2 linked regions of the Undibacterium sp. KW1 genome follow. The protein of the gene in region 2 interacts with the protein of the main gene of each other region in a pairwise test. Links are inferred from orthologs where the notes say so. Each region holds a gene or a part of one and is shown on either strand. Other genes may lie near its edges.

The links. The genes of interacting proteins can lie anywhere in the genome.
Region 1: the proteins of paaX (region 2) and UNDKW_RS24540 interact in binary tests that used the Escherichia coli proteins (3 or more experiments, as listed by UniProt). The link is inferred for Undibacterium sp. KW1 from one-to-one orthologs.

Annotation. Positions count from the first base shown.
Region 1 is NZ_AP018439.1:5,471,378-5,475,579, reverse strand. Bases 599-3,551 are described here. They hold UNDKW_RS24540 (ATP-binding protein), read left to right. Parts: upstream 599-1,432; coding sequence 1,433-2,671; downstream 2,672-3,551. Other genes in these bases: UNDKW_RS24535 (PAS domain-containing sensor histidine kinase), read right to left, coding at 2,668-3,551; UNDKW_RS24545 (response regulator), read left to right, coding at 725-1,414. In the rest of the region: UNDKW_RS24550 (intradiol ring-cleavage dioxygenase), read right to left, coding at 1-522; more of UNDKW_RS24535, read right to left, coding at 3,552-4,029; UNDKW_RS24530 (sigma-54 dependent transcriptional regulator), read right to left, coding at 4,026-4,202. UniProt on the Escherichia coli protein: Histidine kinase member of the two-component regulatory system CpxA/CpxR which responds to envelope stress response by activating expression of downstream genes including cpxP, degP, dsbA and ppiA.
Region 2 is NZ_AP018439.1:2,131,117-2,135,315, forward strand. Bases 908-3,857 are described here. They hold paaX (phenylacetic acid degradation operon negative regulatory protein PaaX), read right to left. Parts: upstream 2,868-3,857; coding sequence 1,947-2,867; downstream 908-1,946. Other genes in these bases: UNDKW_RS09465 (hypothetical protein), read left to right, coding at 1,676-1,855; paaA (1,2-phenylacetyl-CoA epoxidase subunit PaaA), read left to right, coding at 3,065-3,857. Also shown: more of paaA, read left to right, coding at 3,858-4,054; 1,2-phenylacetyl-CoA epoxidase subunit PaaB, read left to right, coding at 4,085-4,199. UniProt on the Escherichia coli protein: Negative regulator of the paaZ and paaABCDEFGHIJK catabolic operons. Binds the consensus sequence 5'-WWTRTGATTCGYGWT-3'. Binding of PaaX is specifically inhibited by phenylacetyl-coenzyme A (PA-CoA).

The DNA.
Region 1 (4,202 bases), 3.3 Mb from region 2 along the record:
GTAGTTCTCTGCGGTGACCCCGGATGAATACATGGAATAATTGCCATCCCTGTCACAATGCCACAGGTAGATCGCATAACCCGCCAGCGAAGCGCAACTGGTTTTGGTATTCACGAGTTGCAGCTTGATGGTCAGGGGCACACCTGCCGCCACACCGCTGGCACCGGCAATACTGGAACGTATATCACTGCGCACTATGCCGGACAGCGCCAGCGCATTGGCAATACTGACACCATTGCTGTTACTGCCGTCACCGGGATAAGGTCCGGCAGTTTCTTCCGGGATGATGCTGCAGGAGGAAGTCGTGCTGCCTGTTGTTCCTGTGCTTGTGCCTGTAGTTGTACCTGTGGTGCTTGTCGTTGATGAAGTCGTTGTTGAGGTGGAGGCGTCACTGCCACCACCACAGCCTAACAAGGTCGCAGCGCCACCCGCCGATATCCAGCGCAGCATCTGCCTGCGTGAGGCAGATGACTGCATCAGGGTATGAAGATCAGTTTCCAGTTGATTGCCATGCTTTTCCATGATGTTTTTTCCTTGCTGTGGGTATTACATTGGTGTTGCTGCATTGTGTCTTGATGACTTGTTAAGTGCAGTAAAGCAAAGGTAAAGTTAGGTAAGGATTTTGTGTCACCAAAGAAGTGCGACTGTAAAAGCAGGTAAATTTGCACGCGTACATAGATGGCTTTGCTATCATCAGTACATAGAATTCATATCCCCACACTTTATGACCAAGGTATTGCTCGCAGACGATGACGTCGAACTGATAGGCATGCTCAAGGAATATCTTGAGCGTGAGGGTTTTGCCATTACTACCGTACATGATGGCGAACAAGCCGTAGCAGAGGCTTTGTCTGGCCAGCATGCGATAGCAGTGCTGGATGTCATGATGCCGCGCATGAATGGCATCGAAGCCCTGCGCCGCATCCGCGAGCACAGCCGCATGCCGGTGCTGATGCTGACGGCGCGTGGCGATGATGTCGATCGCATCATCGGTCTTGAACTGGGGGCCGATGATTATGTGCCCAAACCATGTACCCCACGCGAATTGCTGGCCAGGCTCAGGGCCATCCTGCGCCGTACCGAGAGTGGCATGAATGCCGACCAGGACAGACTATGCCTGGTCGTGGGTGCACTGCAGATATGGCCGGGCCAGCGCCGCGCAGAATGGAATAATAAAATGCTGGACCTGACCAGCACTGAATTCACTTTGCTGGAGTTGTTGGCAAGAAATGCCGGACAAACTGTCAGCAAGAATGAATTGTCCGAGCAGGGTCTGGGCCGCCCACTGGCCAGATTCGACAGGAATATCGATGTCCACCTCAGCAGTATACGACAAAAGATCAGCGCCTTTGCCGATGGCCGTACTGTCATACAGACGGTATATCGCCAGGGTTATATGCTGACGCGCGAGTAAGTGAATAAGCGAGTAATGATGCCTAAACTCAGTATGCTGAAACTCGGTCGCTTGTTCTGGAAATTCTTTTTCTTCATCTGGCTGGCCCAATTGACGGCCATCGCCGGTATCAGTGTGACCTTCTGGATCAAACGCAGCAACGAAGACATGGCCAGGGCTGCGGTAATGGCTGTGCAGCCCGACAAACCCCAGCATGAAGACAGGCGCGGCCCCGGCTCAGGTTCTGGTTCTGAATTCAAACATGGTCCCGGTCCGGATTTTCGTGATGCAGCCAGGCCCGGTGGTCCGCCTGGTGAGCCTGGGCGGGTGCCTATGGGTATGCGCAAGCCACCGCATGATGGCGGCGATTCGCGAGCCTTCATTCCCATGACGGTTGCCCTGTTTGCCAGCCTGCTGTTTGCGGCTCTGATGGCCTGGTATATGTCCAAGCCTATACGCAGGCTCAGCGAGGCTTTTCATGAACTGACAAATGGCAGGCTACAGACGCGCATAGGGGACAGCATGGGCAAGCGCAAGGATGAACTGACTGATCTGGGCCGCGACTTTGACCGCATGGCCGAGCAGTTGACAGGTTCACTGCAAAACCAGCGCCGTCTCTTACATGATGTATCACATGAACTGCGTTCACCACTGGCACGTTTGCAGGCAGCGATAGGCCTGGCGCGCCAGCAGCCGGACAAGGCAGAAGAATACATGGTGCGCATGGACAGGGAAGCCGTGCGCATGGATAAACTGGTCGGTGAAATCCTGACACTGTCGCGTCTCGAAGCAGGTGCCCATGCAGGGCAAGACCTGATACACATGGATGAATTATTCGCTGACTTGACTGACAATGCCCACTTTGAAGCGAAGACCGCAGGCAAGGCGTTCAAGACTGAATATTCTGTCGATGCCATCAGCAAGGTGTGCGTACTGGGGCGCTATGAATTGCTGCACCGGGCGATGGAAAATGTCTTGCGCAATGCGATACGGCATACCCGTCCCGATACTGCCGTGACCCTTCACGCAGAAGTACTGGGCAGGCAATTACATGTATCCATCCTGGATGAAGGCGAAGGCGTGCCGGAAGCTGAATTGCAGAGCATCTTCCAGCCTTTCTACCGTAGTGTGCTGGCAGAACAAAGCAGTGAAGGCTATGGCCTGGGGCTGGCGATTACCCAGCGCGTGATACAGGCGCATGGCGGCAGCATTACTGCCAGCAACCGCCGTGCCGCCGGGTTGTGCATGTTGATCGTTTTACCAATCGCATTTGCTTAGGGTGATACAGGCAGGAACAGGCTGACGTTCAGGCCGCCGCCTTCACGGTTTTGCAGGCTGATCCTGCCGCCATGTGCTTCTATGATTTCACGCACCAGTGCCAGGCCCAGGCCTGTGCCACTGCGTTTGGTGGAGTAAAAGGGGATCAGGGCATTCGACATCACCGTATCTGTCATGCCGCTACCCCTGTCCATGACTTCTATGCGTATGATGCCTTGCAAGTTGCGTATGTTTAGAAATACTTCATCTTCCCGTGAGCCAGACTCATGGGCATTCTTCAACAGGTTCAGCAGCGCATGTTCCATTTGTGCCCTGTCGAGGTTGACAGGTTCTTCAGGCAAGCTGTCAGTCACGGTGAAGATGACCTGTGACTTCAGGCCTGCGATAAAGTTATCCCAGTGGGTACTCTCCAGCCTCGGTGTCGGCAGCTTGGCGAAGCGTGCATAACCATCGATAAAACTTTCCAGATGGCGGGTGCGTTCTTCTATCGTGAGCAAAATACCGGGCAGGCGCTCGGTTTGGCCACGGCTTACCAGTACCGCAGCAGAATTCGCCAGCGAGGCTATCGGTGCCAGTGAGTTATTGAGTTCATGACTGATCACACGTATGACTTTTTTCCAGGTCTGCACTTCCTGGCGGCGCAATTCCACCGTCAGGTGGCGCAGCAAAAATAATTCATGATGACGGCCATTCAGGCTGAAGTGGCGGCGCGCCAGGTGATATACCTCTTCCTCTTCTTCTGCATCTTTGGCTGCTACTGTGAACAAGCCATCGCCACCGCGCAGTATGGCCTCCCGCAATGAGGCCGAGACTTGTGTCATCACTTCATTAAAACTGAAACCTTCGAGTTTGCGTCCCTGGTTCAGCAATTGCCTGGCCGCGATATTGGCGAAGACAATGGGGCCGTGGTCAGCCACCAGCATCATCGCCACTGGCGTGTTCTGCACCATGGTATCAAGCAGCAATTCACGCTGTACCAGATTCAATCTTTGCTTGCGCAAGACATCGCCCAAGGCATTGTGGGCATCTACCAGTTCACCCAACTCGTCTTGCAAGGGCCAGTGTACACCTATGGAAAAATCATTGTCCTGGTAGCTGATGACGGTACCGGCAAGGGTATGGAATAAACGTATCATGGCTTGCAACTGGCTGCGTACTATGCCCACACCCAAGGGCAAGATAATCAGCAAACTGAGTCCGGCAGCCAGCCAGACCTGTTCTGGCAATAAATGCAGCATCAGCATGCTGACTGCAACTGCCAGCAATAAAATCGCGATGATCAACAGGCTCAGTCGCGTGAGCATGGAAAACAGCGGCTTTTTATTGGTGCCGTTGGCTGATGGCGTTTGCTCTGTCATGCGCTACGACTGATGCCCAGCCTGTCCATACGCCGGTATAAGGCCTGGCGGCTCAAACCCAGTTCGGCAGCGGCTTGCGCCACCACACCATGGGCTTTTTGCAGGGCGCGTTCTATCGCCTCTTTGTCGGGCTCCTGCTCATTGACCCAGCTATTAGCCAAAGGCAGGCCAAG
Region 2 (4,199 bases):
TGATGATGCAATCTACCCGCGGCTAGACGGAAAGACCCCATGAACCTTTACTGTAGCTTTGCATTGGACTTTGAATCGATCTGTGTAGGATAGGTGGGAGGCTTTGAAGCGTGGACGCCAGTTTGCGTGGAGCCATCCTTGAAATACCACCCTGGTTTATTTGAGGTTCTAACCTTGGCCCGTTATCCGGGTCGGGGACAGTGCATGGTAGGCAGTTTGACTGGGGCGGTCTCCTCCCAAAGTGTAACGGAGGAGTTCGAAGGTACGCTAGGTACGGTCGGACATCGTGCTAATAGTGCAATGGCATAAGCGTGCTTAACTGCGAGACTGACAAGTCGAGCAGGTACGAAAGTAGGACATAGTGATCCGGTGGTTCTGTATGGAAGGGCCATCGCTCAACGGATAAAAGGTACTCTGGGGATAACAGGCTGATTCCTCCCAAGAGTTCATATCGACGGGGGAGTTTGGCACCTCGATGTCGGCTCATCACATCCTGGGGCTGTAGCCGGTCCCAAGGGTATGGCTGTTCGCCATTTAAAGTGGTACGTGAGCTGGGTTTAAAACGTCGTGAGACAGTTTGGTCCCTATCTGCCGTGGGCGTTGGAAGTTTGAAGGGGGCTGCTCCTAGTACGAGAGGACCGGAGTGGACGAACCTCTGGTGTATCGGTTGTCACGCCAGTGGCATTGCCGAGTAGCTATGTTCGGAAGAGATAACCGCTGAAAGCATCTAAGCGGGAAACTCGCCTTAAGATGAGACTTCCCAGAGACTTGATCTCTTTAAAGGGTCGTTCGAGACCAGGACGTTGATAGGCTGGGTGTGGAAGTGCAGTAATGCATTAAGCTAACCAGTACTAATTGCCCGTAAGGCTTGTCCCTATAACCTTAGCAGGTAATAGGCTACGACAAGTATTGTGAAGTGTTTGCGAAATGTGCTAGCTGTGGAAACAGCAGGCAAGTTCGACAGCAGTCACAACCACTACCTCAAGCGATGGTCTCGCTTGGGGTAACAAAACAAATTTGATTAGTGCGAATAAGATCGCACACTCTACTTAACTTCTTCTGAATTGGATTTGTTGCCAGCTACAAAACAACGTAGCGATCAACGAATCAACAAGTTATGCCTGATGACCATAGCTAATCGGTACCACCCCTTCCCATCCCGAACAGGACCGTGAAACGATTACGCGCCAATGATAGTGCTGCAACCAGTGTGAAAGTAGGTTATCGTCAGGCTTTTATTCCGCATACCCCCACACAAGCTATTGTGTGGGGGTTTTGCTTTTGCGCGAACGGAAATGCATCGGGCCGTAGCAAACAAAAACTACGTCAAGACCTCTCAACACAGAGGCACGGAGACACAGAGGGGCACTGAGAAAGGCAAGAATAGAGAGAAATTTCTGCTTTTACTCTGGGGCTCAGGTTCTCTATTTCCCCATTGCTGAAACGTTCTCTTCCTCACCGCACGTCCCGTCAACCAACGACGCTGGGCTCCAGCCTGCGCTGGAGCGACGAATTTGAGGCTGGCTCTCTTGCAACCTGGGCGACTCACTACCTGCATCGACAGTATTGTCGGCAAATTTGCTGTTCAAGTCTTTGCGTTAGATGCGTGTATCGAGGTTCTCATGATTGTTTTAACTGAAGGGACGCGATCAGATTTTGGGCGGCAAATGCGCCGGTGAACACGCTTGGTCTGCACCGCATCATGTTTGCTGTCGATGGAATTGATACTGTCGTTGCCCGCATGCGTGAACACGCGGCAGAGCTGATTGGCGAAATGCAGTATGAGAATACGTATAACCTGGCTTATATCCGGGTAGCTGAGGGCATAAGTTGCGCTTGCCGAGCAACTGCCTAAGACGTGACTATAAGCGGGTACTTCAACGCGCGCGTGCTTTTAATACTAAGCAACTAAGCAAGCCAAAATGATATAAACCAAATTTATGGCTTTAAAAAAGCCCGCCAAACCTTTCCTGTAAACTCAAACCGCCATCTTGTCGATGTTCAGGATCAAGTGCCTGGCTCAATAAATTTTCTGCTGGCCGGAAACAGGCCCGGTAAAGATCACGGCATAACCGGTATGCCTCATCACCTAGCCAACCCTCAGGTCGCAAGCTGCTTGGTAAGTTGGGATCGTGCAGTTGGGTGCGACGGAAGCTATGTATCAACAGACTGCGAATAACAAAGGCCGCGTGCTCAGGCAAATTTTGTCCTTGCACTAGTTTTTTCAGAGGCGAGAATGCTTCAATAAAATTCTTGTAGGCGATATTCACTTCATCGAGTTGCCAATGGCTGGCGATCAGTGATGGTAGCGGGCGGGCATTGGGCAAGTTTAAATCACTGGTGCGGCAAACCGTACATAATCCCGCGAAGCCATTTCGTCCCAACACATTTTGCAGGGCTGCAGTATCTGCCTGGGGATGGGCAAATACACCGGCATTGATCATGCGAAAACCTTCCCACAGCAATTCTTTTTTCAGGCTGGCTTTATTGCCGGTGGAGGTATCGTCGCCACTCATGATGACCAGGGTCCAGTAGTGATCCCATTTGCCCGTTTGTGGCACATACACGCGCTTGTAGGCATGCTGGAACCTGGCATAGCTTGCGGTTGCCAGTTGATAAGTGCTGCGCCGGCCATCCCGTCTGGCTTCCAGCCAGCCTTCTTCGGCCAGTCTGAACACGCTGGTGCGTACTAATCTGTCATTAATGCCAAAATGACTCATTAATGAGATTAAACTACCTAGCCATATCGTACCGCCATGCGGGGCAATGGCATCGCCAAAGACCGTCATCACCAGGGATTTTGCCCTTGGTGGATTATTGGTAAGTTGCTGGTCTATCCAGGTTTGGATGGCAGTGCTGGTCTGCATGCGGCTGTGTAAGTGATGGTATGTAAGTATTGGTTGTTGTCCAGATTTTACCTATGGTGTAGCTGATGAGGGGTAAATCCCTCAAAAAATTAAAATGATACAAAAAAACTTAAACATTAATAAAAACTGTATCATATAATTGTTTGACGCAGATCAATCTTCCATGTTCGCATCCTCAGGATGCCAAGGAGTGTTTCATGTATGCACAATTAGTCGAGACCGGCTTGAGCAAGCTCAAAACTGCAGAAGAGTTGAGCGATGCCGAGCGTGCTTTCCAGGAGCGCATCGATGCCGGTATCCGTATTGAAGCCAAAGACTGGATGCCGGATGCCTATAGAAAAACATTGATACGACAAATCTCCCAGCATGCGCATTCCGAAATAGTTGGTCAACTGCCAGAAGGCAACTGGGTTACCCGCGCTCCCACCTTAAAACGCAAAGCCATCTTGCTGGCAAAAATCCAGGATGAGGCAGGGCATGGTCTGTATCTTTACAGCGCTGCCGAAACTCTGGGTGTGTCACGCGATGAGCTGCTGGCCGACCTGCATTCCGGTAAAGCCAAGTATTCTAGCATCTTCAATTACCCGACCCTGAGTTGGGCTGATATGGGTGCGATAGGATGGCTGGTTGATGGCTCAGCCATCATCAACCAGATACCTTTGTGCCGCTGTTCTTACGGTCCATATTCACGTGCCATGATACGCGTCTGCAAGGAAGAATCCTTCCATGCGCGCCAGGGTTACGACATCATGATGACCTTGTGCCGTGGCACAGCAGAACAAAAAGCCATGGCGCAAGATGCATTGAATCGCTACTGGTGGCCAGCTCTGATGATGTTTGGCCCGTCTGATGCAGCATCGGTGAATAGCGCTCAATCTGCGCAATGGCGTATCAAGCTTTTTTCCAATGATGAACTGCGTCAGCGCATGGTAGACCAGACTGTGCCGCAGATTGAATACCTGGGCCTGGAACTGCCTGATCCTGCCATCAAATGGAATGAAGAACGTGGCCATTATGATTTTGGTGAAATTAACTGGGAAGAGTTTTACCAGGTCTTGAAAGGCAATGGGCCCTGCAACCGCGAACGTCTGCGTACCCGTGTCAAGGCCTATGACGACGGCGCGTGGTTCCGTGATGCCTTGCAGGCCCATGCCGACAAGCAGCAACAACACAAAAAGAGCGCATAAAAAAATATATAAGAGAGCAGGAGACAGATCATGAGCAAAGAATGGCCCTTGTGGGAAGTATTTATCCGCAGCCAGCATGGCTTGGCGCATAAACATGTGGGAAGCCTGCATGCTCCGGATGCCGAAATGGCGATCAACCACGCGC